DNA from 2 places in the Paenisporosarcina sp. genome. Region 1 is predicted to be linked to the other one. Evidence: a T-box and tRNA genes for the amino acid it is inferred to sense, from the RefSeq annotation. Region 1 holds a T-box; the other holds one or more tRNA genes.
The links. The T-box of region 1 lies ahead of argS (arginine--tRNA ligase). A T-box ahead of a tRNA ligase gene usually reads a tRNA of that ligase, here a tRNA-Arg.
Positions count from the first base shown of each region.

Region 1 (15,782 bases):
ATGTACGGTTTTGTAACTGTTCAGAACGATTGGCATACCCTTTGTTTACTTCAGCTAAATTTTCGTTGTTCTCTTTTATCAGTGCCGAGCCTGAAAAGTTGTGATTGATTTCTATTTCTGCAATACGTTTTTTCATATGTATGTTCATAATACCCTCCAAAAAACTGCATGTATCTATCCCTTAACTACATTCGATACAATAAAGAAATTTCCTTTTTATTGTACATAAATGGCTACCGTAGTTAATAAAGGCTACAAAAAAGCACTGCGATTGCAGTGCATTTAGAAGTTTTCTATTTGTCTTAACTTACTTCTTCTAGATAACCATCTAATCTTTCAAATTGTGATTCTAATCCTTGAACGATTCCCATATCCTTCACTTGCTGAAGAGATTCTTCAGATGAGAAATGGGAGCGAATAAGAAGTTTCGTTTTGTCGCCATCGTCTACAAAATCCATAGTGATTAAAATATCAGGTATGGCACCAGGGATGTTGCCTTCTTCATCGGAAAACGAATCTGTGTAGACAATTTTTTCTGGCACAACGATTTCATGATACACAGCTTTTCCCCAAGACTCATGACCAAAAAATTCTCCCTGGCTTTCATCCTTACAGCGCATGCAATAATGCCAAACGCCGTCAGGTTTAAATTCAAATGTACGATTTTCCGTTTCCCATCCTTGCGGTCCCCACCATCTTTCTAAATGGTCTGACTTAGCGAACATCTCAAATACCAACTTCTGTGGTGCATCAAAAATGCGCTCCATTACAAGATCTTGACCTTCCACAGTAGTTGAAATTAACCTTTTGTTTTCAGACATTCTGTTTCACTCCTCCGTTATGTTTAGTTACATCCACTATACCTAAATCGATTGTATTTCTCGAGGAATAACAGATTTCTTGAAATTCCCATATCTTTTTTCTTGAAAAGAGAACATGTGTTCGTTTATAATCAAGAAAAAGGAGGCAACTGAAATGAAAGAGGTCATTGTAAAAGGAATGAAACGGCATGATGTATTAGAGATGGTTTACCTAGCGAAGGATGGGAAAATTTCTAAAAGACGAGTAAAAGTCATTAAATCGTATCATGATACCTTTCAAGCGTTCTGTTTTACCAAACAAGCTAAACGCACTTTTTACTATGAACAAATTCTCGCGGTCATCCCAGTAACTCGACAAGAAAGAAAGGAAGTCATTTCATGAAAATCAATCGTGGGCTAAAAGTTCAAGGTGATCTCAAAGACCGAGGCAAGATTAAATGGACAGCTATGATGCTGCCAGAACATGTAGCCCAATTACGTGAATGGCAAGCCGATCATGACAAAGTGAAAAAACCCGTGCTCGACGACTTCGACTTCGACACCATGCAAGAAGAAATCGAACGCGCACTTACAAGCCAATTCGAAACACGCCTAACAACTTGGAAAAACGGCGAACTTCATACCCACCAAGGCACCATAAAAGAAGCCAACAAACAATACCTCCGCTACGAAGACCCATTCGGCATTCACCAACTACCACTCAATGAACTTGTTGGAGTCATGCTTTTAACGTAACTCGAAATACCAATAAGATATCTTTATCAACAATTCAGTATGAATAGACCAAATTTGACCTTCTCATATACAGTCAGAAATGCCCTGAAGTCTAATTAAATTCGTTTAGTTGGTAAACACAGGGCATTGTATGGCAAGAATCTTTGCTGAGTAAAGGTTTATGTATTAGGTGTGTTATCATTTTGTGAATTAACTCCCACCTCCACAAATTCAAGATTTTTAGTTTTTTCATTAAATTTGTATTTAATTAATCTTAAATTATCCCAGTGCTTAGTGATAGCAGGGCGACGTCCTTTCACAAAGGTGCGTTTTCCGGCTACGTTTTTTAAACCAACTACATCTTCAGGGAAATCTTGAGCCACCACGAATGCCTCAATCATTGAATAATCTCCAAAGCTATATTCTTGATTTACCCAATCAACATATTTCATAAGTTGATTAATAACTTCTTTATCAGCTATATCTTTTTTAATTTCTATAGTTAAATATTTCGATATAGTTGAGAAAGAAGGAATGAAGCGATATCCAAACACGTCCATTTTATCCATGTAATCAACTGGCTTGAATGGTGATGCTACGACTTGGTGAGATAAATAATCCCAATTTCCGAATATCCCATCAGGATTATTTTTAATATAATCTATAACGCCAACTTCTATAGCCATTTCATGACCAATTCTAGAATTATTTGCTGCAAGAGCTAAGACATTCTTGGCGTTAATTCGATAATCGTCATTAATTAGAAACTGAATTCTATTATGTAATTTATCCGATTGTGAAAATACATTTTGGGGATTTGTAATTTCATTCTCATTTGTTTTTAAAATAATATCAATTAATGCTTTATTTTCAGTGTCATCTATTTTAATGAATGATAATTTCCATAACACTCTCAACATTTTAAAGGCTTCAGGATTAGAAGCTAATACGTCATCCATATCTATACCATTCTTGAAAAAATAAGGTGCATTTTCAAAAGTACATAAAAATCTATTTCCTAAATTGAATGAAGACTTATTTAAAATCATTTTATTTTTTAATTTTGAAAATTTCTCTGCTACCGGGATATCTGCGCCAGGGAAATTCAGGTGTTTACATTCACCGTTAATATTTATTAATTTTCCTACACCGTAAATTTTTCTAGCAATAAAAAAATATACATTATCACCTTCTGACATGGAGACATAATCTGCAAATGTTCCTTCATGATGTGCTCTCCAAATGTTTTTTAAAGGTACATTTAAATTAGTACTGTATACACCGTTATTAACAAGTTCATTTAATGAATCAGTACTATCAAGTGTGAAAATATAGCCAGCCATCAATTCAGCTCCTAGTATGTGTTTGTGTAATTAAATGTGTTACAAATTCCTTATCCAACCAAAAAGCTTGTTTAGCTATCATTTGCCCATCAGGTAAAAGTGTTTTGTCCTGTCCGTTTCTACCTTTTGGTCTAATGTGGCAAAGACCATTAAACCCTGGTGAAGGTAAATTATTTCTAGCTACAACAGTATTTCCTCTTGCGATTATGTCGATTTGGATTCCATCATTAATTTGCTTTTGAACAGTTTGATAGAATTCTTTCAAGTGTGTATCAATTTGACTAATAGGCATATTCCATAGTTGAATCCCTTTGAAAAATAATTCCCGATTTTTATTTTGACGTTCAGTTTCTTTGAATTCAAAAATAATAAACAAGAACTTAGTCTGCTCAAAATAATTATTTAGCCAACTATCTTCCCAATCTTCCTTAGACCATGCATTGAAGTCTATATTTTTAAAGGACATATGTTCTTTTGGGATGCCATTAGGTTCAAGACGTATCGTTTTGAATTGTATGTTGGCCTTCGAGAATTCTTCAATATCATCAAGTTTAGTTCCTTTTATACCTAATAAGGCACTTACGAATTCAGGAACAAAACTTTTTGAACTGTTAATTGTGATTCCATTTTCGAATGCAATTTGCGAAAGAGTTTTTCCAATATAAGGGGTAAATCTATCGTTTAGAATTTCTTCGAGCGTTCGAGTTTTTAATTCTTGGCTATTTGTTATGGAAACCATATCTTTATTCGAAAGTATCTTTCTTGCCACGCCCGTCATGTAACTTGCTTTTAAACTGTATGCCCTTTGCATCGCTGGTAATGTGTTATAAGGTTGTGTTCTAAGGGATTCTTTATTTTTCCCTTTAGTACACGCTGCTAAGTAAATGGTGTCAGCTTCAGAAAGTTCATGGGCTTTTCCAGACTTAATTTTATTGGTTATAAACTCCCAATCGTTTTTTATAATCTGTAAATCCTCTTCACTATAAGTTAAGAGATGACTTTTAAGAACTTGATATTGTGATCGATGCACATCTGGAAGCCATTGATAGAACATGAGAAGTATTTTCTGATTCTTCTTCCAAAAACTAGATGTATTAAATGTGTTTAGGATTTCTGTGTGATAGTTAATGATGTTTAATACCAATCGTTCTTTAGCAGAAATGGAACCGTTTTTATTTAATTTTAGTGGAGTGACTTTTAATTCAATTCCTAATTCCAAGAAGTCTGCCTCGGATTTAGAATTTATTTCATAACCAAAAAAGCTTTCTTCGATAATTTGTCCAAGTTGCCCTTTTGCCTTAGGATTGGTAATTCTCCCACTCAGATCTATTTCTCCGAATGTTTTTCCTTCAGCTTCTTTTGCTTTGTATAGAAGTATTTCTTCTGTTTCATAAATCATGAATGGACCTCCTAAAACAAGAAATTGTTATATCAAGATTTTACCATATAAAGAAAAAAGCCGATACCGGAGTATCAGCTTTGCAATGCTAATTCTAATTGAATTTCAGCAACCTTATTTGTTCTTTCTATTTCTTCAATTCGATGACCCATTCTTTCAATTAAACCAACCACCAAAGCATTTCCCATACAAAAATAGCGCATACGATCTGACATCGTGTTTGTCCAATTATCATCAAATCCATTTAATCTTTCACATTCCAATGGTGTTAGGAAACGTTTTCTACCATTCACTTCAACTATATGTGTACTTCGATTGGTTGAACCTTCACTAGTTAGCATAGTTCTACCAGGTTTGTCTAAATCATCAGTAGGGGACATACCACCTTCAGAAAACTGATAAACATGTCCATCTGCCGTTTTTCGTTCAATTTTCTTTGGACCTCGAAGATATGCAAACTTTTCACTCGTAGCTTCAGACAAATAGAATTTCTCATCAACATCATCTTCACTAATCAAAATCTCTCTTAATGTGATGGCTTTTTCTTCTTTTGGAATCACTTGTGTAGTAAATACATATCCATCTTTCATATATCCAGCAGTATGGAATCCGAAAGAGAATGTTTCAGATATTGCTACAATATCATCAGGAAGTGTTACTGAACTAATTCGATTTTTATATGGCTCAAACTCAACTGGGAATGGCTTGGCAAAGAACCCTTCATTATAAACAATTTGATCTTCAGAAAAATTGCTTTGGGCTTGTCCGAAAGATATTCCATTTTTGTAAGCAAAAATGAAAACACGTCTTCTTCTTTGAGCAAATCCGTAATCTGCGGCATTAATAACACGCCACTCAACTGTATAATCCAAATCCCTAAAGGTAGCTAACATAACTGCAAAATCACGTCCCCGCTGAGAAGAAGGGGATTTTAAAAGTCTATCGACATTTTCTAATAATATATACTTTGGATTTGTGCTCTCAATTACGCGTTTAATCTCCCAGAAAAGAACTCCTTTTTTCCCTTGGAGTCCTTTTTCACCAGAAAGGCTTCGAGCTACTGAATAGTCTTGGCATGGAAAGCCACCAACTACTAAATTTGGTTCTAAGTCCGCAAATGCGTCATTTGAAACGGTAGTTATATCTTCATTCGAATGTATTCCATCTTTAAAGTTATGCTTATAGCAATCGAAAGCATCTTGAGCTTTTCGAGAAGGTTCCCATTGGTTCCCCCATACTACTTCAAATAAATCGGGGTTCGCTTTCTCGAGACCTAAACGAAAGCCACCGACACCAGCAAATAACTCAATTACTTTTAATTTAGAATCTTGCATATACGAACACCCTTTCGCTTTTTCTTTATTATACAACATTTTATTGAAAAGATCAAGATCGAAACGTCACAAATTTAAGTATTTTATTCGAAATTCACAAGACCTGCTTTATAAAATCAATTTTGGAAATTGATAACACACAATCAGAATTTTCCTACAATATATACGGGGGTTCTGATATTCTTTAATTAATAATATCCAAATGTATGTTTTTGTAGAAATACCAATTAAACAGTAAGAGGTGTACTTTAATGTTACTCTACAATTGATTCATACAGAAATACTCCCATTAAAAGAACAAATGGAGGGTTCTGAAAATGATTTACACAACATCTACTAAGGGTATAAATGTTAATCAGTTAAACGGTTTTTTTGTGAATTGGCCGAATCCGCCTTCTCCTGAAGTTCACTTAAAGTTATTGAACAACAGTTCACATATCGTGTTAGCAATTGAAGAAGATTCGAATCAAATCGTAGGATTTATTACCGCTATAAGTGATAGCGTTTTATCAGCTTATATCCCCTTTTTAGAAGTTTTACCATCTCATCAAGGTAAAGGAATTGGACTAGAATTGGTACAGAGAATGTTTGCTACGCTGAAGGATATTTATATGATTGACTTAATGTGTGACATGGAGTTGCAGGTTTATTATGAGAAATTTGGTATGCAACCATCCAATGGAATGATAAAAAGAAATTTTACAAAGCAGTCAGGTTTGTAAGGGGAGAAATATATGGAGTTTGATACATTGAAGTGGGTGCTTCTAGGGGTTTCTGTACTTCTATTTGCAATTAAGTTTTATGTGAAACGCGAGTCACTTTTATGGGGCATTATTTTTTACACGTTTGTTTATGCGGCCATGAGTTATTATGTGTATTTCAATGATTGGCGACAAGGTTGGAAGTTAGCGTTCTTACTGATCGCTTCGTTTGCATTTTGGCAGTTTTTATTTAAAGAAATTGCTCAATTCCGTAGGTTGCGTGCTGCACGTCGTTAATCGGTTTTTTCAATATTCATTGAAAGAAGAGTGCTTATGGAGAATATTAAATCAGGATTTAATAATTTCTCACTAAGAATAAAGAGCATGTTTAAATTGTTCCAATTAGAGCCTTTATGGTTCAAGGTATTCATTTTGATTACATTGCTTACAACTATTATTTTTAGTAGCTCTGCCTTTTCTGGGAACTTACTTTATGAAGGTATATCTAAATTGGCAGCGGCTCTCTTCTTCGCGGTTTATGGCTATAAAATGAACACGAATCGGAAGGTTTCGAAGATTTTTTATGGATTAGCAGGTCTTTGCTTCGTGCTAGTGGTGTTAGCCTTCCTAAATTAATAACTGTAATCTATTAGAAAATGTTGACAATTAATTTGGGGTTTGTTAAATTCAATAACAATATCTAAGAAAAAGAGAGTAGCGACATCTGATACAAAAGCGAGCGGGGGATGGTGGAAGCCCGGTGTAAAAGAGTTGTGAACCGCACTTTTGAGATGCTTTTAGTAGCCGGAACTCCCCGTTATGGAGAAAGTGGCCATATATTTGGCAATTTGAGTGGTACCGCGGAAGTTAAGCTTTCGTCTCATGTTTGATGAGACGAGGGCTTTTTTTATTTATTTTAGGAGGTTTTCTGATGAAGCAGGACATTTTAGAAATATTGCAAGGCATTGTTCCGGAACTGGTTGATGAAAATATGATTGAAGAGCCGACTTATACTCATTTAGGAGATTATGCATTTCCTTGCTTCTCGCTCGCAAAGCTATTAAAAAAATCTCCCGTTTTGATTGCAGAAGAAATCGCTCAACGTATTAGTGATCCTCGCGTTCAAACGGCCAAAGCAGTTAATGGCTATGTGAATTTCTTTATGAATAAATCCTATTTTTCTCAACACATCTTGGAAACAATCATTAACCAATCCAATCAATATGGTTCCTCACATATTGGTCAGGGTAGCGTTGTCACTATTGATATGTCTTCCCCAAACATCGCAAAACCATTTTCAATGGGCCATTTACGTTCGACAGTCATTGGCAATTCCATCTCCCTGTTGTTAGAAAAGAGTGGGTACCAACCTGTGAAAATTAATTATTTGGGTGATTGGGGAACTCAGTTCGGGAAATTGCTTGTTGCCTATCGGTTGTGGGGAAGTGAAAAGGAAGTTCAGGATGCGCCAATTGAGACTTTGTTAGCTCTCTACATTCGTTTTCATGAAGAAGCAGAAACAGATGAAACCTTAAATGATCAAGGACGGGCAGCGTTTAAATCACTTGAAGATGGGGATACCGAAGCCTTAGCCTTATGGGAATGGTTCCGAACGGAGTCCTTAAAAGAATTTCAAAAAATTTACGATTTATTAGGTGTTTCTTTCGATTCTGAAAATGGAGAAGCTTACTACAACGACAAGATGGAACCAATTGTAGAAGAGTTAACTCAAAAACAATTATTAGTTGAATCTGATGGTGCTCAAGTCGTTGAAATAGGGGATGACATTCCACCTTGCTTAATAAAAAAATCAGATGGTGCAACTCTATATGCAACAAGAGATATTACGGCAGCATTAGACCGAAAACACACATATAACTTCGCGAAATCCCTATACGTCGTGGGGAATGAACAGAGTCTACACTTTAAGCAAATTAAAACTGTTCTTAACAAAATGGGCTACGATTGGTCAGCATCTATTCAACATGTTCCATTTGGCTTGATCTTAAAAGACGGAGAGAAGCTTTCAACTCGCAAAGGAAATATTATTTTGCTGGAGCGTGTCTTAAAAGAAGCCATTCAATTATCTTCCGTAAATATCGAAGAGAAGAATCCGAATTTAAAAAATAAAATCGAAGTCGCTGAAGCAATAGGTGTTGGGGCCATTATTTTTAGTGATTTAAAACAGCACCGGAAGCATGATATCGAGTTTAACTTAACAAAAATGCTTCAAACGGAAGGTGAGACGGGTCCTTATATACAATATACTTGCGCTAGAGCGTACTCCATTTTAAGAAAAGCTGAAACCAACCCACATGATGTTCAAGTTAAAGATGTTAATGACTATGAGTGGGCAATCATTAAATTACTCAATCAATTCCCTAACGTGGTAAGTAGGGCGACTACTTCACTAGATCCATCTTTAATCGCAAAATTCGCAGTAGCTCTAGCGCAGTCATTCAATTCTTTTTATGGAAATGTCCAAGTGCTAACTGAGGATGAAGGTCGTTATTATCGTCTTGTATTGGTCCATAGTGTAACAATCGTGTTAACAGAAGCATTAAGACTATTAGGAATGAAAGCACCTCAAGAAATGTAAGTTGGTAGTTCTTTTAGAAAAATAACCTTAAAAAATAATAGTTGGAAACTACCTGTATTCACGGAATGAGAACTATGATAAATTTATATTGTAAAAATTTACAAAATAGTTTTTTTATATTATGTGAAGTAACTAGGTTTTTTAATGGAGGAAGAATTGTGCAACTGAAAAAACTATCTAATGATAATCACGAAGAAGTTATAAAATTTTTTGAGGATGATAAATTGTATTATTATTTCTTGATTGATGGATTAATTAAAAATAATTATCAAGGTGATTTTAAAGTATTTGGAGAATATCAGGATAATCAATTAGTTTCTATATTAGTGAATAATTTTAATAATATTACTTATTTCTCAAAGTCAGATAGAGACATTAGTATTTATAAAAACTTACTAAAAGAATTAACTTACTCAAAGTTAAGTGGACCGAGCTCCCTTATGCAAAAGTTTACTCCGTATGTCGATGAAGGAAAATACACTGTCCTATTTAGGTGTAGTAAAAAATATTTCTGCTTCGAGAAAGCTCATGGAGCCAATTAAAATAATTGAAACAGAAGATGAAATTAGAATGCAATATGATTTATTATTATCCACAAATGAGTTTTCAAAAAGCCTACCTAAAGAAAAGAAGGAATATGTTCGACTTGAATATAAGAGATTGAAAGATACCAGTGACCGTACAGTGTTTTTAGAGGTGAATGAAGAAATGGTGTCTTCTTGTTCTACAATAATGGAAGACAAAAACAGTGCCATTGTTATTGGTGTAGTTACAAATCCAAAGTTTAGAAATAAGGGATATGGAACTGAAGTGTTGATAGGGTTATTTCAAATGTTGTTGGAAGAAGGAAAATATCCATACTTATTTTATAATAATCCAGCAGCTAGAAGTGTATATCAAAAAATTGGAATGACTGAAGTCTGCGAGTGGCGAGTGATTACTATTTAACGTTTTTCCTTATTCAAACTTCTGAAAAATTTATCAGTTCAGTTATTTTTTATTGAAATCACCAATATTATTAAACACGGAAACAATAAAGAAGACAATCCAATACGAAGTTTTGAGGCAGCCGAAATTGTATCTTCGGCTGCTTCTTTTTTGTGTAGAGGAATCACATCTTTCAAACCAAACCTCAAGTAATTATTTTTTTGAGAACTGTAACATTTTTCCTTATGGCTACGTCAAAGTTTATATAGAGATAGGGGGCAGTTGAAATGAAGAAAAAGATGTTGGGGTTATTATTGTTGGCCATTATGTTGGTATTGGCAGCTTGTAGTGCGAGTGATGAGATGTCCGAATCAAATGAATCTTACCCTCAAGATATGGCGGATAAGGAAAGTTCAAATGAAATCGCAACAGAGGAATCAGAAAATGTGGCGAGTGATTCGAGTCAAACAAGTGATTCAGACGAATCTGCTGAAGTGTCGACAAAAGGGGCAGTTGTTGAAACGAATCGCATGATTATTCACCAAGCGAGTTTAAGTGTGAATGTGAAGGAACTGGACAAAGCGCAAGCAAATATTGAACAGAAAGTAGCGCATTACGGTGGGTACATTGTGGAATCTAATGTTTATAAAGAAGATGACCAAACGAGCAGCGGGAAAATGGTTGTCCGTATTCCTGAAAAGCATTTCGAGAAATTTTTAGCAGACGCTGAAGGGCAAGTGGCTAAGGTCCTTGAACGAAATGTTACTGGGCAAGATGTAACGGAACAATATGTCGATTTGCAATCACGTGTTAAATCGAAGAGAGCTGTTGAAGAACGATTACTAGCGTTTATGAGTAAAGCACAAAAAACAGAGGACTTATTAAAGATTTCATCTGACTTAGCGAAAGTACAAGAAGAGATTGAAGTGATGGTAGGAAAGATGAAATATCTTGAAAATCAAACATCCTTCTCTACAGTTGAATTATTAATGTATGAAAATAAAGTAGTCGTACCCGAAATCGAAAGCAAAGAGCTAAATACATGGGAGAAAACGAAAAAACAATTAGCGACTAGTACCAATTCATTGCTTGCTACTGGTTCAGCTTTAATCATATTCTTTATTGGAAACTTGCCAGTGTTACTTATTTTGGCGTTGATTGGATTAGGCGTGTATTGGTTTGTTCGAAAAAGATTGCGTCATGTAAAGAAATCGTGAAAATAAAGCAGCTCCAATAAGGGGCTGCTTTTGTCATGTCCAAATTATACAAGTTGAAAACTCTGTACAACATCTATTATTTCCATCAAATCATCAATGACGAAATCAGCTTGAGCTAGTTCATTTTCTTGTGAAAAATCAAATCGACACCCAATTGAATGTAAGTTGTTATGTTTGGCTGCTTGTATATCGGAAAGTCGGTCTCCAATGACCATTCCGTCTGTAATGCGATGTAGTTTGATGATTTCTGTTACGAGATCCGTCTTGTTTTGTGTATGTATTTGTTGGATGCTAAACGTTTTGGTCACCCATTGATCGAGACCATAATAAGAAACAATGGCCTTTAAATATTCGGTTTGTCCGTTACTTGCGATAAATAGGGAGTGACCGTTGCTTTTTATATAACGAAAGAGTTCTGTTGTATTTGGATATAGTGCGCCTTTTCCAGCGTTAATGTTTGCGATTAATCTTTCGTGGAAGAATGCATTCGCACTTTCTCTCCATTCATTTGTCGCGTCAGGTAAAAGTGTTTCCCATACGACAGGCAATGGTACGCCCATAATCTCTTGGTACTTTTTCAATGGCGTTTCTTTGTTCCATCGGTTTTGAGACCGTAAATTGTCAAAAGTATCTTCTAGAGATATTTCTAAAATTTTGTTCGTTTGAAAAAGGGTGCCATCCATATCGAAAATCAAAGCTAGTGACATCTAAATCCTCCTAAATCAATTACATTTGATTTGTATTTTTAGCTCTGATTTCTTTTAGTAAAGAGATGATTTCCTTATTCTGCTCAACTTGTAGATCAGAGTTTTCTTTAATGAATCGAATCCATCGAATAAGAAAGGCTACGATAATAATGGGTAATCCATATAAGACTGATAGAAATATTGTCTCCATGTTGGATGCTCCTCTCGTTCCCGCTCCGAGCATTCCATATTTAACCTTTTGTTTTTTATATTCGCTCCTACAACAAATCTCTCCTCTATTGCAGTTTAAAATCTAGAATTTAAAAGGATATCCCTCTCCGCAAATTGAATAAGAAGAGATAGACGAAAAAGGAGGAAGGACAATGAATTGGAATGAAGAACCCGTGTTTACTATGTTTTCATCCGCACATTTTGTTGCCATTATCGGGTTAGTCCTCCTGATTATTCTACTGTTTGTCTTTAGGAATAAAGCAACAATCGAAGCGGGGAAAATGAAATGGTTCGAACGTTTCTTCGCCGTTACATTGCTAGGTATGGATTTTCTCTATTATGTGTGGCTTTACCAGACGGATAGATGGAATTGGAGTCACTCCTTACCGCTAGAACTCTGCAGTATCAGTTTAATTGCTGCGATTCTTTTACTTTGGACGGGTAATAAGCATTTGTATGAGTTCGTTTTCTACGCAGGAATTGGTGGTGCTATCCAAGCAATCGCAACACCAGTTTTAGATATGGGGTATCCGCATTTTCGCTTCTTCCACTTTTTTTATACACATGTCGGAATTATCATAACGGCACTGTATTTCACTTGGTATAAAGGGTATCGACCAACGTTTAAAGGAATTGTGAAAACGATGATTGTACTCAATGTTTTGTTGCCAATTGTATTTATTATGAACCTTGTCGTAGATGGCAATTATATGTTTTTGCAAAGAAAACCGGTCAATGGTAGTTTATTAGATTACTTAGGTCCATATCCATGGTATATTATAACTTTAGAACTAGTTTCCTTTTTAGTGTTTTTAATCTTATGGCTTATTTTTAGAAAGAAAACAGAAGATTCATTGTAAAATTATGAAAATGAATTATTTTCTGAATTATTACATTCAATTTTTTGGTAATATGCTATAATTTCTATATTCATAGTTAAGAAGGTGCAACAGATTGGAAAAGTACAAAATTTTTGATGTATCATTATTCGTTGTGAGTGTCGCGACTGGTTTATATTTTGCGCCTTTAGACGTAGATATTTTTAAATATATAGCCGTATTATGTATCTATCTATTTTTCTCTGTAATGTATACCAATTATAAGGTTGTACAAGGAAACGGTAATGCGACATATGATTATGGGATGTCATATAGTCAATCGTTTGCCTTATTTGCTGGCCCTTTTGGTCTTCTGATATTTGAAATATTTTATCGCTTCTCTGTTTATTTCCAACGTAAAATTACCAAAACAGCTGATGCCGATGAATTTACAGATACCTTCTTTAATATCGGTACTTTCGTTATTTATAATACAATCGCATATATATTCTTTATGTCTCTATATCCGTTTTTTGAAAACATTCCATTTGGATATTCTATTTTATTCCTTCTGGCAGCACTGATCATTATGGTTTTTGCAAATTCGTTTCTTCTTTTTTCTCTATATTTAAGTGGGAATATTCATTCGTGGAATGAAGTTAGTTTATTTTTAAAGAGAAGAAGTATGTTAGATATCGTTGTTAAAAATGCCTTAACAAATGGTCTTTTGTATTATTTTGTGATGGAAAATCAATGGGAAATGCTCATTGTGTTACTTAGTTTAAATTATGTTGTCAGCAAATCGTTCCTTTCCAAACAAGAAAATAGACAAAATGAAATCGAGCGTGACTATTTCAGAGAAATGGCCTACACCGATTTCATGACAGGTTTAGCAAATCGTGCGATGATGGACAAGCAGATGAGTGAAATCAATGGAAGCAATGAAGTGCTAGGTATTGTTGTCATTGATATTGATAAATTTAAACGCATTAACGATAACTATAATCATGCAGTGGGTGATTTGGTCATTCAGCATTTTGCGAAAATGCTCAAATCGAGGGTTAGAAATAACGATCAAGTATTCAGAAGTGGTGGGGAAGAATTTACCCTGTTCTTACGTGATCGCACCTATGAAGAGTGTATTGAATGCTTAGAAGCATTACGTACACAAGTAAGTGAGCAACCAGCTGAAGTTGAGTTTAATGGTGAAATGACACAGATTTCCTATACGGTTTCATGCGGACTTTACTACAATACCATGGTGGAAGAGCTTCCAATGGAGCGTGCTTACATTTATGCCGATCAGCTTCTATTAGAAGCGAAGGGTCGTGGACGTAATCGACTAGTTGTGAAAAATGGACTAGAAACCTATAAGTGAACATAAAATAAACCTTCTCAATTCTTTTGAGGAGGTTTTTTTGTGCGGATACGGAAGTATAAATTATGGATTTTAGAAAAAAAGAGGCACCATTCACCATTTTGTCACTACATCATTTATTGACTTTTAAAAGTTTACCCCCTAAACTAAATTTAATGGTTAAGGGGGTAAACTATATTGGATAAGCGTATTCAAGAAGCAACTGAATTGTTCGAAGAGGTTCTTATTTATGGGACAGAACGAGTGTTGAAAAGTGTGGATAATCCACTTTGGAAAGAATATTCGCCTGAGCAAATGCAGGTCCTGAAATTGATTAGTAAAGAAGAGTCGATGACGGCTGGTCGCTTAGCTTTACTCCAAGGCGTACACAAAAGTGCTATTTCCAGTCGCCTAAAAAAGTTGGTTGAGAAAGAATTGGTTGTGATTATGCCATCTGGTGATAGGCGTGAGAAGTTAATTGAGCTAACAGATAAAGGTCAAGACGTTGTGGAGCAATCAAAACAAGTGCTAGATGAATATATTGGCTCTTTATTATCAGATCATGTCAATGATCTAGAAATCGAGCAGTTTCTCGTAACGTTTAGAAAGTTAAAAGAAATATTAAAAATGGATGGGGTATAAGAGATGCGCACAATTTTAAAACTGAAATGGCCGATTTTAATCGGAGTCATCGCTATAACGGTACTGTTGTTTTTAATAGCACCCAATTTAACAAATCAAGCCGAAGAAGCAGGTTCATTCCAATTGTCGGACGATGCGTCGTCTCAAATAGCTGCTAAAATGCTTGCTGATGCAGGCGAAAGTGATCAAACCATTTCGGTTGTTATCGAGTTAGATGAAAAGTTAACGAATGACGTCCGTGAACAGTTGAGTGAGATGTCTACGGAAATTGAATCACTTGGGGATGCGGTTACAAGTGTTTTAAATCCTGTGGAAAGCGAAGAAATTGAAAAGCAATTAGTTTCAGAAGACCAACAGACTGTTTTAATTCCAATTACAGTTCAAGGGTCTGATGAGAAAGTAAACGAAGTGGCTGACGATATTCGAACGTCAATCATTCCTTCTGAAATGAAGGCGTATGTAACAGGTGAAGCGATTATCAATAACGATGTAAACGAAAGTGCACAAGAAGGATTGAAACGCACTGAAATTATTACGGTCGTTTTAATCTTTGGATTATTGTTGGCGGTATTCCGTTCGGTCATTACACCGTTAGTTCCATTAGTGGCAGTTGGGATTACGTATTTGTTGAGCCAATCATTAGTGGCGTTTTTCATCGAATGGTTTGGTTTTCCTGTATCGAACTACACGCAAATTTTCTTAGTGGCGATTTTATTCGGAATCGGAACAGACTACTGTATCCTGCTATTAAGTAGATATAAAGAAGAGCTTTCTGCGGGACACGCGGTTGAAGATGCGATTGTTAATACGTACAAAACTGCTGGTCGCACACTGTTGATTTCAGGGTTAGCTGTCTTTATTGGATTCTTCGCGATTGGCTTTGCAGAATTCCCAATCTTTAAATCAGCCGTTGCTGTAGCAGTTGGGATTGCTGTGTTGATGCTGGTTTTATTCACCATCGTGCCAATCAGTATGGTGTTGTTAAAAGAAAAA
Region 1 covers NZ_JBYNRN010000007.1:57,986-73,767, forward strand. The annotation lists gene AC3EA5_RS02095 (serine hydrolase domain-containing protein) at 1-148, opposite strand, end outside; gene AC3EA5_RS02100 (SRPBCC family protein) at 303-821, opposite strand; gene AC3EA5_RS02105 (transcriptional regulator) at 976-1,203, shown strand; gene AC3EA5_RS02110 (YolD-like family protein) at 1,200-1,556, shown strand; gene AC3EA5_RS02115 (hypothetical protein) at 1,715-2,878, opposite strand; gene AC3EA5_RS02120 (Sau3AI family type II restriction endonuclease) at 2,883-4,277, opposite strand; gene dcm (DNA (cytosine-5-)-methyltransferase) at 4,352-5,611, opposite strand; gene AC3EA5_RS02130 (GNAT family N-acetyltransferase) at 5,929-6,333, shown strand; gene AC3EA5_RS02135 (hypothetical protein) at 6,346-6,609, shown strand; T-box leader at 7,006-7,198, shown strand; gene argS (arginine--tRNA ligase) at 7,244-8,911, shown strand; gene AC3EA5_RS02145 (hypothetical protein) at 9,070-9,453, shown strand; gene AC3EA5_RS02150 (GNAT family N-acetyltransferase) at 9,440-9,859, shown strand; gene AC3EA5_RS02155 (DUF4349 domain-containing protein) at 10,126-11,055, shown strand; gene AC3EA5_RS02160 (HAD hydrolase-like protein) at 11,100-11,762, opposite strand; gene AC3EA5_RS02165 (hypothetical protein) at 11,782-11,952, opposite strand; gene AC3EA5_RS02170 (YwaF family protein) at 12,125-12,832, shown strand; gene AC3EA5_RS02175 (GGDEF domain-containing protein) at 12,927-14,168, shown strand; gene AC3EA5_RS02180 (MarR family winged helix-turn-helix transcriptional regulator) at 14,346-14,789, shown strand; gene AC3EA5_RS02185 (MMPL family transporter) at 14,793-15,782, shown strand, end outside.

Region 2 (15,782 bases), on a different contig from region 1:
ATTAACTTTAACATAACCAATTCTTAAAACACTTTATCAAATTGGAGCTCTTAATTCTGTAAAGAGGTTGATTTGTTTTATACAATATACAGCTGATTGAAATGCAGGCGGAGACTCCAGCGGAATCAGCAAGAACTGAAGACCCTGGACTGAGCATCGCGAGGGAAGCGGCTGAAGTCTTGCCCGCGGAACGCGTCCGCCGAAATGAAAATCTGCTCTTATGGGACACCTTCTTTAAATTTTCTTTAATAGATCTCGGTTAACTTAATCAATACAAAAAAAGAACTGCCCTAGCCAAGATTTGATGGCATTCGGACAGTTCCTTTTGATTTATTATTTCTTCAAGTTATAAAAAGTCTTCAACCCAAGATATTGAGCTGTATCATACAACTGATCTTCAATACGAAGAAGTTGATTGTACTTAGCTACACGGTCTGAACGAGAAGGTGCACCCGTTTTAATTTGACCAGCATTCGTTGCAACTGCAATATCAGCAATCGTTGCATCTTCAGACTCACCAGAACGATGAGAAATAACCGTTGTATAACCAGCACGTTTTGCCATTTCGATTGCATCAAATGTTTCTGTTAATGTACCGATTTGGTTCACTTTAATTAAAATCGAGTTACCAACGCCTTCTTCAATTCCACGTGATAACTTCGTTGTATTCGTTACAAACAAATCATCTCCAACAAGTTGGATGCGATCGCCTAAACGTTCAGTCAATAATTTATGACCAGCCCAGTCGTTCTCATCTAATCCATCTTCAATTGAAATGATTGGGTATTTATCGCAAAGTTCTGCATAATAGTCCACCATTTCTTCAGAAGTTTTGACAATACCTTCTCCTACCAAGTGGTATTTGCCATCTTCTTTGTTGAAAAACTCAGAAGATGCAACGTCCATTGCTAAAAGAACTTCTTCTCCTGGCTTGTAACCTGCTCTTTCAATGGCCGTTAAAATCGTCGTGATTGCTTCTTCATTTGAAGCAAGGTTTGGTGCAAATCCACCCTCATCACCAACTGCTGTATTTAATCCTTTTTCTTGTAACACAGCTTTTAAGCTATGGAAAATTTCAGCACCCATACGTAAACCATGACGGAAAGATTCAGCGCCTACAGGCATAACCATGAATTCTTGAATATCGACATTATTATCGGCATGAGCACCACCGTTTAAGATATTCATCATTGGCACCGGTAATTGCTTCGCATTAAATCCACCTAGGTATTGATACAAAGGAATGTCTAAGTAATCAGCAGCAGCATGCGCTACAGCGATTGATACACCTAGAATGGCATTAGCACCTAGTTTAGCTTTGTTTTCAGTACCATCAAGTTCGATCATCGCTTTATCGATTGAAACTTGGTCCAGTACGTTGTAGTTCTCTTCTAATTCATTTGCAATAATTTCGTTTACGTTTTCTACTGCTTTTAAGACACCCTTACCAAGGTAACGACCTTTGTCACCATCACGAAGCTCAACTGCTTCATATTCTCCTGTGGATGCTCCAGACGGAACGATTGCGCGGCCAAAAGCTCCGCTTTCCGTGAATACTTCTACTTCGATTGTTGGGTTCCCACGAGAATCTAATACTTCACGAGCTTGTAAATGTGTAATTATTGGCATGTTTATATCTCCTCAGCTTTTAGTAGTGTTTTACCTGTCATTTCAGGCGGTGGTTCGATACCTAATAAGTGTAACATGGTTGGAGCTAAATCGGCTAAAATGCCATCTGTACGTAAATCCACATTACGTTGCGTCACAATGACTGGAACTGGATTCGTTGTATGAGCTGTCATCGGTGTCCCTTCAACAGTCACAACTTCATCCGAATTCCCATGGTCTGCAGTGATAATTGCAGAACCATTTTTCGCTAAAATGGCATCTACGATTTTACCAAGACATTCATCCACAACTTCGATTGCTCGTATAGTGGGTTCGAGCATTCCACTATGTCCAACCATATCTGGATTAGCAAAGTTTAAAAGAATGGCATCAAACTTATCCGATTCGATTGCTGCGAGTAAAGCATCCGTCACTTCATAAGCACTCATTTCTGGTTGTAAATCATAGGTGGCAACTTTCGGTGAGTCGATTAAGATTCGTTCTTCACCAGGGAAGCGTTCTTCTCTCCCGCCACTCATGAAAAACGTCACATGTGGATACTTTTCTGTTTCAGCAATTCTCAATTGTGTTTTGCCATTTAAAGATAGTACTTCTCCAACGGTATTCTTTAAGTCTTCATTGTCATAAGCAACCGATGCTTTGACGTCTTCACTATAGGAAGTAAAGGTAACAAACTTCAAATCAGTCGGATGCTTTGGACTTAAAGCAAAAGTCGTTTCACAACTTGGATTGGTAAAGACTGAAGATAATTGAATCGCTCGGTCGGGTCTAAAATTAAAGAAAATGACCGCGTCATTTGAATCAATGGTAGCTAATGGCTTTCCATTTTCCATGATTGAAAAAGGTAGAACAAATTCATCTGCTAAGTCCAAATCATATGAAGCCATTACGCCAGCACTTGCAGATGAAGCAACCTCACCAACACCATCTACGAGGACTCGGTATGCTTTCTCTAGTCGTTCCCATCTGCGGTCACGATCCATTGCATAATAACGACCACTTATACTCGCAAATTGACCAATGCCAATTTCTTTCATTTGACGTTCAGTTTCTTCAATATAAGTTAAAGCCGTTTTAGGACCCACATCTCGCCCATCTAAGAAGCCATGTACAAATACATCCTCTAAACCGTGAGTTTTAGCAACTTGTAATAAAGCAAATAGATGCTCATAATGCGAATGCACGCCACCATCAGACAGTAAGCCCATCAAGTGAAGCTTAGAACCATGAGCTTTTACATGAGCGATTGCTTCTAGAAATGCTGCATTTTGATAGAAGTCTCCATCTGCAATTGATTTATGAATACGAGTCAAGTTTTGATACACAATTCGTCCTGCACCAATGTTTAAATGACCAACTTCTGAATTCCCCATTTGTCCTTCAGGAAGGCCAACTGCATTCCCGGAAGCAATTAAAGAAGCATGCGAGTAGTCATTCCAATACCGATCAAAGTTTGGTTTCTTTGCTTGGGCAACGGCATTTCCAAATACTTCATTTCGAAGCGCGAAACCATCAAGAATAATTAAAGCTACTGGGGATTTAGGCATGCGTGCCTGCCTCCAATAATTTCACGAATGACGATGATTCAAGACTTGCTCCACCGACTAGTGCACCATCGATATGAGTTTTCGAAAGCAATTCCGCGATATTTTCTGGTTTTACCGATCCACCATACTGAATACGAACAGCATCCGCTACATCTTGACTATATAATTGAGCAACTTTTTCACGAATAGATTGGCACACATCATTTGCATCATCAGAAGTAGCTGTTTTTCCTGTACCGATTGCCCAAATAGGTTCGTATGCAATAACCATTGTTTTTACTTGTTCTGCTGACAAACCAGCAAGAGCTTTTTCTACTTGGCCCTCTACTTTGGCAGTCGTTTGGCTAGCTTCACGCTCTTCTAAAGTTTCGCCTACACAAACAATTGGAGATAATGAATGAGCGAACGCCGCATGTGCTTTTTTATTAACAGCTTCATCGGTTTCATTAAAATATTGACGTCGCTCAGAGTGACCTAAAATAACATACGTTATGTCTAAATCAGCTAATTGAACTGGACTGACTTCTCCGGTAAATGCACCTTCAACTTCATAGTGCATATTTTGTGCACCAAGAGAAATAGCTGAATCAGCTACAATATGGGTTAATGGCTCTAAGAATAAAGAAGGTGCGCATATAACAGAATCTATTTTCCCAGCATCTGGCGCTAGTCCTCTTACTTCTTCAGCAAATTGCTTCGCTTCAGATAGTGTTTTGTACATTTTCCAGTTACCAGCAATAATCGGTTTTCTCATACGAATTCCTCCTTATTTTTGATCGTTTAAAGCTTCTACTCCAGGCAAGTCTTTGCCCTCCATAAATTCTAACGAGGCACCGCCACCGGTAGAGATGTGGTCCATTTGATCCGCAACTTCAAACTTTTCAACAGCTGCAGCAGAATCTCCACCACCAATTACTGTATAGGCTTGAGAAGAAGCCATCGCTTGTGCAACGCCTTTCGTTCCCGCTTCAAATGGTGTCAATTCAAACACGCCCATAGGTCCATTCCAAATAATTAGTTTCGAATTTTGAATCACGTCCGCATATTGAGCTGACGTTTTCGGTCCGATATCTAACCCCATCCAGTCAGACGGGATATCTGTAATATCCACTACTTTCGTTTCAGCATCCTTTGAAAACTCGCTCGCAACGACTACATCTATCGGTAAATATAGTTTTACGCCTTTTTCTTTTGCCTTTTCAATAAATGATTTAGCTAACTCAATCTTATCTTCCTCAAGTAAAGATTTCCCGATTTCATATCCTTGCGCTTTCGAGAATGTATAAGATAAGCCACCACCAATTAACAGGTTGTCCACTTTATCTAATAGGTGATTAATGACACCAATTTTATCTTTAACTTTAGAACCACCAATAATGGCAGTGAAAGGACGTTCAGGTTGAGATAATGCTTTACCTAGTACATCTAGTTCCTTTTCCATCAATAAACCAGAAACTGCTGGTAAATGCTTTGCAATTCCTTCAGTAGATGCATGAGCACGATGTGCAGCACCAAATGCATCATTTACATAAACATCTGCTAGCTTCGCAAATTTCTCAGCTAATTCAGGATCGTTCTTTTCTTCGCCTTTATGGAAACGTACATTTTCAAGGAGAACAACCTCTCCATTTTTCATCTCAGCAATAGCTGTTTCCACGCTTTCGCCAATTGATTCATCTAATTTCAAAACAGGTTTATGTAATAAAATACTTAAATGCTTTCCAACAGCATTCAATCGGAATTCTTCTGTAACCTCACCTTTTGGTCGTCCCATATGGCTAGCCAAAATGACTTTTGCATCTTTGTCGATTAAATGTTGAATAGTTGGTAATGCTGCACGGATACGTGTATCGTCCGTAATTTCACCATTTTCCATCGGTACATTAAAATCTACTCGGCAAAAAACTCGTTTTCCACCTAGTTCTACATGTTGCATTGTCTGTTTTTGTTTCAAGAAGAATCTCCTCCACATCCGTAATGGTGCAAGCTAATGTTTCTTTTTATACTGAGCGTGAAAGCTTTACTTTCCTATCAGTATAAAAAGAAGGAACGGAGGGTACCTCCGTTCCTTTTACCCTCTTCTATTATAGAGGTTAAAAGCGAGTTTCGCTACTTTCCTCTATGACTTAAAGTCTTATAATCCTTTGCTGTACATGTGTAGAGCAAGGTCGATACAACGTGATGAATAGCCGGTTTCATTGTCATACCATGAAAGAACTTTCACCATGTTTTTCTCAAGAACCATTGTTGATAATCCGTCAACAGTTGATGAAGCTGAATTACCATTGTAATCACGTGATACTAAAGGCAATTCATTGTATTCTAAATAACCATTCAGTTCATTTTCAGATGCAGATTTTAAAGCTGCATTTACTTCTTCAGTCGTTACATCTTTTTCAAGTTCTACAACTAAATCTACTAATGAAACGTTTGGTGTTGGTACGCGAACAGCCATACCATCTAATTTACCTTTCAACTCAGGAAGCACTAATGATACTGCTGCTGCAGCACCTGTTGACGTTGGAATCATTGATTCTGCAGCCGCACGTGCACGACGGTAATCTTCATGTGGTAAATCTAGAATTCGTTGGTCATTTGTATATGAATGAATCGTTGTCATCATTCCACGTTTAATACCAAATTGTTCATGAAGAACTTTAGCTACTGGAGCTAAGCTATTTGTTGTACATGATGCGTTCGAAACAACGTGATCTGTGTCAGCATTGTATGTTTCATGGTTAACACCCATTACGAAAGTTGACATGCCGCTCTTACCAGGAGAAGATACGATAACTTTTTTAGCTCCTGCTTCAAGATGTTTACCTGCAGATTCAACGTCACGGAAAATACCAGTACTTTCAATCACGATATCGATTTCTAAGTCTTTCCAAGGTAATACTGAAGGATCTTTTTCTGCATAAACGCGAACCTTTTTACCATTGACTACTAAGAATTCACCTTCAGAAGAAACGTCAGCATCAAAAATGCCATGTACTGAATCGTATTTCAATAGATGTGCAAGCATCGCAGCATCTGTTAAATCGTTAATTGCTACTACTTCCACTTCACCTTGTTGTAAAGCTTCTCTGAATACTACTCGTCCAATACGTCCAAATCCATTAATCGCTAATTTTAAAGTCATCTAATTTTCCTCCTAATTTATATCGCGGTTTTGTTTTACTAATTCTTTTGCAGCACCTTCATCTGTAATTAATACAGTCTGTGGAGGTGCATGCTTTAAATAAGATCCTATGGCGGTTGCTTTTGATGACCCACCTGCCACAGCCAATAAATGTTGCACACTTTCTAATTGCTTCAATTGAATACCCACAGTCCGAATACGATGGACTGCTTTTCCATCTTTATTGAAATAATAACCAAAGGCTTCACCAACAGCTCCTGCTTGTTCAATGGTTTGAATTTCTTCTGGCGTTGAATTGCGTCGCCTCGCCATTTCCATTGCATCACCAATTCCATGAATCACAACAGAAGTTTGGTCGTAAAGCTCAAGCATTTCTTTAATGACCGGTTCTTTCATCATCATATTGTAGGCTTCTTCACTTAAATGATCTGGCAAATAAAGAGTTCTTGATAAACCATTGGTAGCTGTTGCAAAGGAAGCGGCAATTGTATTCGCTTGGAGTTGAACCTCTTCTCCAATACCACCTCGTGCAGCAACATACGTTAACGTCTTTTGCTTCACAAATTGTGTCAGGTATTCCGCAATTGAAGCGATTGTACCTCCACCTGTAACCGCAACGATTTGTTTTGGTTGCGTCAAGCAATTGAGTTGCTTAGCAGCCACTTGACCAAGTAATGATTTTGCTAAATTATTTTCTTCACTATCGCCCGGCACAATGATGACACGAGAAAGGTTGTAAGTTTGTTGCAGCTGTTGCTCAAGCTGAATGAGCCCTGACCATTCATGAATGACATCTTTTAAGGTGTCTAAAACATCTTTACCCTCTTGTGTGATTTCCATGCCTGCTGATCGAATTGTGATTAAACCTTGTTGATTTAATAAATCAGTTTCTTTTCTTGTTTCTCGTTCTGTTAAATGAACCAGTTCACTTAACGAACGCCTGCCGATTTCTCCTGCTAACAAAATCGCCATCAACACTTTGTATCTTTTCTGTATTAATAAAGGCATTTCTGGAACTATTTTTAATTGTGCTTGGAGTAAGTTATTCATAAGATTCTCCTCAATCCCCCTTTTAGTTGGACAATATTTGTCCCACCACTTTAAAATGCGTCCCGCTTAATGATTTTAGTTTACGCTTAATTAATTTAAAATGCAAACAAAAAAGCGCTAATTAATTACTTAGCACTTGAAATAATAAACAAATGAATCTGTTGATTTACATTTAGGCGGACGCGTTCCGGGGGCACGGCTTTAGCCGCTTCCTTCGCTGTGCTCAGTCCAGGGTCTAAAGTTCGTGCTTATCCCCTCGGAGTCGCCGCCTCCATTTCAATCAACGGAAATAGCAGTCATAATAATTTTGTTTTACGTGTAAGGACTTACAAATTTAATTTTATTACTCCACTTACAACTAAAGAAATTTCTAGTTATGTTAAAAGGTCTTTAAAGTCTGTTCTATTTGACTGGGTAATTAAAAGAACCTATCTTAACGCTATCTTAGTAGAAAAGTGGTCGTCTATTTCGTCCGCGGAAAGCGAATGAATTAGGCGACCACTTTTAAAATTTGGTGATATCTTTTTTACGAGTGTTTATTTCCTACGGTCCAATGCGCTAATTATTTACTTAGCGCTTCTAGCAATGTAGGATAATCAATTCTTCCTTCTTGTATTACTTGACCATCTTTTTCAATGACAGGAATACGAATCAGGTATTTTTCATGAATTTGATCATTTTGTTCGATATTAATTTCTTCAATTTCAAAGTCCACATCTTCAGCAACAAGCTGTAGCATCAGCTTCGCTTCGTCGCACAGTGGACAATTGGGACGTGTGTAAAATTGTATTTGCATCTTCATACTCCTTCATTGATTGTTGCCTTTAAAAGCTTCGACCAGCTCCACCACCGCCAGAAGAACCTCCTCCACCAGATCGGAAACCTCCGCCTCCACCGCTACCAAATCCTCCACCAAATGAACCAGGTCCTATCATTGGAATTCCACCACGTCGTCCTCTTGAGCCAGGACCCATTCCTCCACCACCACGGTTTGAAAATATGGTGAATAAAATGACGATAATAATAATCATGACAATGGTAGACATAGATACGCCCCCACCTTCGTTACTATTTTCGGGTTGAACAGGGTTTACCGATTCGCCATCCCAATTATATTCCTTTGCAATTTCTTCATAAAAAACTTTCATCGTATTAAATATTGCTTCATCTGGTGCATCCTGTTGCATATACGGCACTGTAAATTCATCTAAAATTCTGCCTACCTTGCCATCAGGTAAAGCTCCTTCTAAACCATAACCTACTTCCGCCCATAGTTCACGTTCTTCCATGGCAATCACAAGCATGACGCCATTGTTTTCTTCAGAACTACCTAACTCATACTCTCTGAATGCACGATTTGAAAAACCCTCAATATCCTCGCCTTCAAGGGAATCAATTGTTAATACGGCAATTTGAGCACCCGTCCCATCTTCTAACTGAGAAGCAATTCGATTCAATTCAGCTTTTTGATCACTACTTAATAATCCTGCGAAATCTTGAACGTAAATATCACCAGTTGGTTTAGGAACAGTTGCCGCTTGAATCATTGGCGAAAGCGACATGAAAAAAAGAAGCGCAATTCCTATGAAAAGCGCGCCTTTTTTCATCATTCCCCGTCCCCTCCAAAGTCTACAACAGGTGCATCTTGTGCAGCTGCATCTGCTTTAAAGTATTCTTTTTCATCAAATCCAAAAATGCCCGCCAACATGGCACCAGGGAATCGTTTCACTTTTTTATTGAACGAAGCAACTTCTGTATTATAATCTTGTCGAGCTACAACTAGTCGATTTTCCGTACCAGCAAGTTCATCCATTAATTGTCGGAAATTAGCATCTGATTTTAAAACAGGATAATTTTCGACAACCACCAATAAACGGCTTAAAGCCCCCGATAATTCATCATTTGCTTCAGCTTGATCTTGCGGTGAATTTGCACCTGCTAATTTTGCCCGTGCTTCAGTTACACTTGCAATAACATCACGTTCTTGTTTTGCAAACGCTTCAACTGTCTTCACTAAGTTAGGAATTAAATCTAAACGTCTCTGTAATTGATTATCTACTTGAGCGTAAGCTGCATCAACATTTTCTTCACCTTCAACAAATCCGTTATAACTAGGAATTAACATAAGTGCTAAAACAACAATAATACCTACGATCACAAGTATCGGAATTAATCCTTTTTTCATATCCTTCACCTCTTCAATAGTATAGTCAATGTCTACCTTATTTAATAAAGTTTAAAACCTGCATCATTTAATATGAAAAGGATTTTTTGAATCTAGTGAGAATTTATATAATGGAATAAATAGGCGTGTCCAATAAGTATTAACATAATTCCAGAAATAAAAGATGGGGTTTATTGTATTTATTTTTAAAAGTACATTTTAAAAAACCTCGTTCTTAATTAGGTAATGAATTGGAGTGGAAGACGGCGACTCCAGCGGGAATAGCATGAACTGAAGGCCCCGGAGGAGCGAAGTGACGAGGAGACTGAAGTCATGCCCGCGGAACGCGTCCGTCTGAAACGGAAATTGCAAAATAGGAAAAGGGACCATCTATAAGTCAATAAATGACTTTTAGACAGCCCCTTTGGAAATTATTTTTTCAAATCACTACGTGTAATAATATGGTCTACTAAACCATATTCTTTCGCACGTTCAGCCGTCATAAAGTTATCACGGTCTGTATCTTTCGCGATTACTTCAATTGGTTGACCTGTACGTTCTGATAAAATACCATTTAACTTTTCACGAAGGAACAAAATGCGTTTAGCAGCAATTTCAATTTCAGTTGCTTGCCCTTGTGCTCCACCAAGTGGTTGGTGAATCATTACTTCTGCATTTGGTAATGTATATCGCTTACCTTTTGTTCCAGCTGCAAGTAAGAATGCACCCATTGATGCAGCCATACCAATACAAACGGTTTGTACGTCTGGTTTGATAAATTGCATAACGTCGTAAATTGCCATACCTGCTGTGATACTACCACCAGGGCTATTGATGTAAATGGAAATGTCTTTTTCTGGATCTTCTGCTTCCAAGAATAATAATTGAGCTACGATGGCATTAGATACATTGTCATCTATTCCACTTCCAAGCATAATGACACGGTCTTTTAATAGACGTGAATAAATGTCATAAGCACGCTCTCCACGACTAGTTTGTTCAATAACTGTAGGAATTAAGTTCATTGAAATTGCCTCCTTCAAACGTAAATTCTTTTTCTAATATCCTGAGATGACGATTGCCTCTCAGCTATATCCTTATCATATACAATATGGTCAAGGATGGTCAAATATAACGTTCTCAAATGTCTAGTTGAATTGTTGATAGCTAATTTGTATAATAGAAAAGTCGCTTGCCCTCGTGGTGCAATGGATAGCACGTAAGCCTCCGAAGCTTAAAATGTGAGTTCGATCCTCGCCGAGGGCGTTGTCAGAAGAAAAATTCAGCTTTCACCTTAAATGGTGAAAGCTGTTTTTTCTATCTTAACCTATGCAAATGTATTCCTCAGTGTGTTCAATCTTCTTTTTGAATCATCGCAATTAATCCAGATACAGCTTGTTCCTCATCAGAACCATCCGCACTAATGACAACTTGGGAGCCTTTGCTTATCGCTAAGCTCATAATCCCCATAATACTTTTAGCATTTACTTTTTTATCATCTTTTTGTAAATAAACATCCGCTTGATAGCGGTTTGCTTCTTGAACAAAAAGAGCAGCTTGCCTTGCTTGTAGTCCTGATTTTAAAGTTACCTCAACTTGTCGATCCAACATTCTCTAAATTCCCCCCTTAGCAAAAATCCGTACGTATATTGTTACTATGTTAGCTGATGTATGTGTTTCAGACAACTATCATTTCACTTTATCTAAACTTGTCCCACTTCTAAGTGCATCTGCAATCTCATCAAGCTTTCGCAATCTATGATTTATTCCCGACTTACTAACGGTGCCTGTGGAAACCATCTCGCCTAATTCTTTCAACGTCACATCTTGATATTCAACTCGTAAACGAGCGATTTCACGTAATTTCTCCGGTAATTGATCAATTCCCATGACATTATCAATAAATCGTATATTGTCTACTTGTCGAATAGCAGCACTAATGGTTTTATTCAAATTAGCCGTTTCACAATTAACAAGTCGGTTAACACTATTTCTCATATCCCGTAAGATACGGACATCTTCAAATTTCAATAAAGCCATATGTGCACCCGTTATACTTAAAAAGTCAGAAATTTTTTCTGCTTCTTTTAAATACGTGACAAACCCTTTTTTGCGTTCAATCGTTTTGGCATTTAGTCCAAATCCATTCATTAGAGCAACTAATGCTTCGCTGTGATCTTTATAAGAAGAGTAAATTTCTAAGTGATAAGCTGATGTTTCGGGATTATTAACAGATCCTCCAGCTAAAAACGCACCTCTTAAATAAGCACGTTTACAACATTTCTTTTTCACTAACTCTTTTGAAATCGTATGATTGAACTGAAAGTCATCAGAAATAATTTTCAAATCTTCCAGCAAAGCCTTCGCACCGTCACGAACACGGCAAATGTACACGTTATTCTTTTTTAAGCGCATTTTTTTACGAACCAGCAATTCCACCTGATATGGATACAATTCTTTCATCAGTGTATAGAGTCTTCGCGCGATCGCTGCGTTTTCAGTTTGCACATCTAGACTTAAAGCTCTATTGGCAAAGGAAAGGGAACCGTTCATACGTATTAGTGCAGATAACTCCGCCTTTGAACAACAAGGGGTAGATGCTGCTTGAGTTAATTCTTTTTTTGTTTCTGACGCAAATGACATGGGAACTCCCCCTTTCGGAAGGAAGATGTTAGGTTTGCTGATTTCGCATACTTTCATTTTCTTCCGCATATTGTACGAGCCATTCTGCTACTTTCGTTGCTTCATGACGAATCGCACCTTCTCTAATTGTTGCTATATCTTTTTTAACTACGTTTATACCCATTTGTGTTAAACGAGTTTCGTCATAACTTACGGGTTTTGATTGTTCTTGTTCATATACACGTTGCACAGACTGTGGAACTTCATCCGTATTCAATAAGATCGTATCAATAAATGGCGCTCCCATATGATACATTAATGCACGGACATGGTCGGCTGCAGAGTAATTATGTGTTTCTCCAGCTTGTGTCATTAAATTGCAAATGTATACATTCGGTACTTTGGAAGCTAAGATCGCTTCGCGAATTCCTTCAACCATTAGGTTTGGCAAAATACTCGTATAAAGACTTCCAGGTCCAAAAATTAGTAAATCCGCCCTTTCAATCGCTCGGATTGTATCAGGAAGCGGTTTCACATCATTTGGAGATAAAAACACGCGATGAATGCGTTGATTATATGTGGGGATTTTAGATTCTCCCGTAACAATTGTCCCGTCCTCTAATTCCGCATGTAAGGTGATTCGCTGGTTTGCGGCTGGAAGAACAGTTCCATTCACATTTAATACTCGACTCATTTCTCGAATCGCATGTGAGAAATCACCTGTAATATCCGTTAAAGCCGTTAACATTAAATTTCCAAGCGAATGTCCACCTAAATCATTTGAAGAACTAAAACGGTACTGGAACATTTCTTCTACTAAAGGTTCTACATCAGAAAGTGCAGCCATTACTTTACGTATATCTCCAGGTGGAGGAATGTCATAATCATCACGTAGCCTGCCTGAACTACCTCCGTCATCTGCGACAGTTACGATGGCAGTTAAGTCTACGGGGAATTTTTTCAATCCTCGTAATAACGTGGAAAGACCCGTCCCACCACCGATAATCACAATCCGTTTCCGGCGTTTGGAACGTGCCATTCCATCAACCCTTTCTATGCTTAATATCCCGATGAGTAATAACAGTTTGGTAGTCTTTTTGGAAAAGACCCGCAAAATGTTCTGCTAAAGTGACTGAACGATGTTGTCCCCCGGTGCATCCAAAAGCGATCACCAGTTGTCTCTTACCTTCACGTTTGTATTGAGGAATCATGAATAAAAACAAGTCCGCTAATTTTTCAATTAACAACTGCGTATCAGGCCATTTTAAAACATATCCAGACACATCCGCATCCAATCCAGTTTTAGGACGGAGCTCTTCTATATAATAAGGATTTGGTAAAAAACGAACATCAAATACTAAATCCGCATCAATTGGCATTCCATGTTTAAATCCAAATGACATCACATTTACAGTAAATGTAGAGTTGTCTTTTGATGAGAATTCTTCTTGAATTTTTTCTCTTAATTCTTTCGGTTTTAAATCAGAAGTATTGTATATAAATTGCGCACGGCCTTTTAATTCAGACAGTAGCAACCGCTCTTTCGCTATTCCTTCAAGAGGCAATCCAGCCGGAGCTAAAGGGTGAGAACGTCTTGTTTCTTTATATCGACGTACCAACGTCTCGTTATTTGCTTCTAAAAATAAAATTTTAGGAGTAACTAGGTCCGTTTTCCCCATATCATCTAGTGCACCTATTAATGAATCAAATAAATCGCCACCACGCATATCCATTACTGCGGCAATTCGGTTCATATCTTTTCCAGAGTCCTTCATCAACTTTAAAAAAGTTGTTAGAAGAGCTGGAGGCAAATTATCGATACAAAAAAAGCCTAAATCTTCGAAACTTTGAATGGCAACTGTTTTTCCTGCTCCAGACATGCCAGTGATGATAACCAATTCCGAATCTTGAGTTTGGCTCTTTTCCATTATTGATACTCCCCTTCACTTGATGCCTGAATGTTTTCATCTAACAATTCAAATTCTGGCGTATAGACAAATGTACCATATTGAATTCCTTGTTGCGTTACAGCAAATTGGAGATTTGTTCGATCGCCTTCTGCCATTGGCAGATGAGCTAAACTCTCGACTGGATGCCACTCAAGTATGCCTTCCTTAGTGGTTTCATAAGGAGTGCCTTCTAAACCATGAGAAACAAATGTAAACAACATCCACTCATCGATTACTTCATCTTGTTCTTGGATAATCATTGTATAGATTCCTTTTAAATGAGGCTGATGAGGTTGAGCATTGGTTTCTTCCTCGAATTCTCGAATTGCTGCCAAGTAAATGGATTCACCTTGTTCCATTTTGCCACCCGGCGCTACATACCAATCTCTACGAGGCTTTTTTAATAATAAAACTTGATTATCTTTTAGGACGATTAAATTCGCTATTCGTTGCACATTTTACACTCCAAATCCAACTAGACTCACTCATTCTATTATACAACTTTAATTGGACTTATATCAAAAAATCAATTTTACAATATGTAAAGTCCTTGGATAAGGATTTCCTACAAATATGAAGCTAAGTTAAATAGTACGGATTAAGTAAAAAAGATGACGTTACGGGGAAAGACCTAAAGATATATCTACGCGAATAATGGTCTAAGTTTTGAATTCTATTGTTTACGCTTCGCTTCTGTTCGGAAACGGACATATCATTACTGAGTTGACTTGGATTTATTACCAAGAATGATTCATCGGTCACTCTGAGAAGTTTATCGCACCGTCTGGAAGGTTTATCGGTCTATCTAAAGATTTATCACACAAAGGTGATGGTTTATCTCAAAAACACATCTCACCGGCAAGTTTACTTGTAGAAACAGCCAGTCCAAAACCTACTCGAAAGATGACGTCTTTAACAGGCAAAAAAGAGGCTGCTTCTTCGATTTTCATCGAGAAACAGCCTGTCAAAATGTTGCTATTAAAAAAGGGGGTCAATTTACTATCTTGACTATACACTTTTATTGTTGCAACGGTATTACAGAAGCATTAAGGAATGATTAAATTAAGCGTCTTTACTTAATTTTTCATGCAATTCTTCGATATAGTGTTGCGCGGCTTGTGCAGCAACGCTTCCGTCTCCTGTTGCAGTGACAATTTGACGTAATGTTTTTTCACGAACGTCTCCAGCTGCAAAAATACCAGGGATCGAAGTTTCCATTTGATCATTCGTTAAAATATAACCGGCTTCATTTAAAATGCCCAAATCAGCAAACGGCTTTGTTAAAGGAAGCATTCCGATGTAAATGAATACACCATCCGCTTTGAATTCCGTTTCAGTTTCATCGACAGTAGATTTTAAAGTTACACCGCCGACTTTCCCATTTTCATCATTGATTTCTTTTACAGTCGAATTCCAAATGAATTCGATTTTATCGTTGGCAAAAGCACGTTCTTGAAGAATCTTTTGTGCTCTTAACTCATCTCTACGATGAACAATCGTAACTTTGCTAGCAAAACGTGTTAAATATACGCCTTCTTCAACAGCAGAGTCTCCGCCGCCTACAACGACTAATTCTTTGTTTCTGAAAAACGCACCATCACATACTGCACAATAACTTACACCACGTCCGCCCAGTTCTTTTTCGCCTGGAACGCCCATTTTTTTGTATTCTGCGCCAG
Region 2 covers NZ_JBYNRN010000021.1:93,240-109,021, forward strand. The annotation lists gene eno (phosphopyruvate hydratase) at 334-1,629, opposite strand; gene gpmI (2,3-bisphosphoglycerate-independent phosphoglycerate mutase) at 1,632-3,176, opposite strand; gene tpiA (triose-phosphate isomerase) at 3,169-3,930, opposite strand; gene AC3EA5_RS08160 (phosphoglycerate kinase) at 3,943-5,112, opposite strand; gene gap (type I glyceraldehyde-3-phosphate dehydrogenase) at 5,311-6,318, opposite strand; gene AC3EA5_RS08170 (sugar-binding transcriptional regulator) at 6,331-7,368, opposite strand; gene AC3EA5_RS08175 (glutaredoxin family protein) at 7,931-8,164, opposite strand; gene AC3EA5_RS08180 (TPM domain-containing protein) at 8,193-8,978, opposite strand; gene AC3EA5_RS08185 (LemA family protein) at 8,975-9,553, opposite strand; gene clpP (ATP-dependent Clp endopeptidase proteolytic subunit ClpP) at 9,964-10,557, opposite strand; tRNA gene AC3EA5_RS08195 (tRNA-Arg) at 10,727-10,798, shown strand; gene AC3EA5_RS08200 (HPr family phosphocarrier protein) at 10,886-11,143, opposite strand; gene whiA (DNA-binding protein WhiA) at 11,222-12,175, opposite strand; gene AC3EA5_RS08210 (gluconeogenesis factor YvcK family protein) at 12,204-13,193, opposite strand; gene rapZ (RNase adapter RapZ) at 13,198-14,082, opposite strand; gene AC3EA5_RS08220 (NUDIX hydrolase) at 14,082-14,558, opposite strand; gene trxB (thioredoxin-disulfide reductase) at 15,166-15,782, opposite strand, start outside.
Region 2: it has a tRNA-Arg gene. The T-box ahead of argS (arginine--tRNA ligase) is inferred to sense a tRNA for this amino acid. The anticodon was not compared.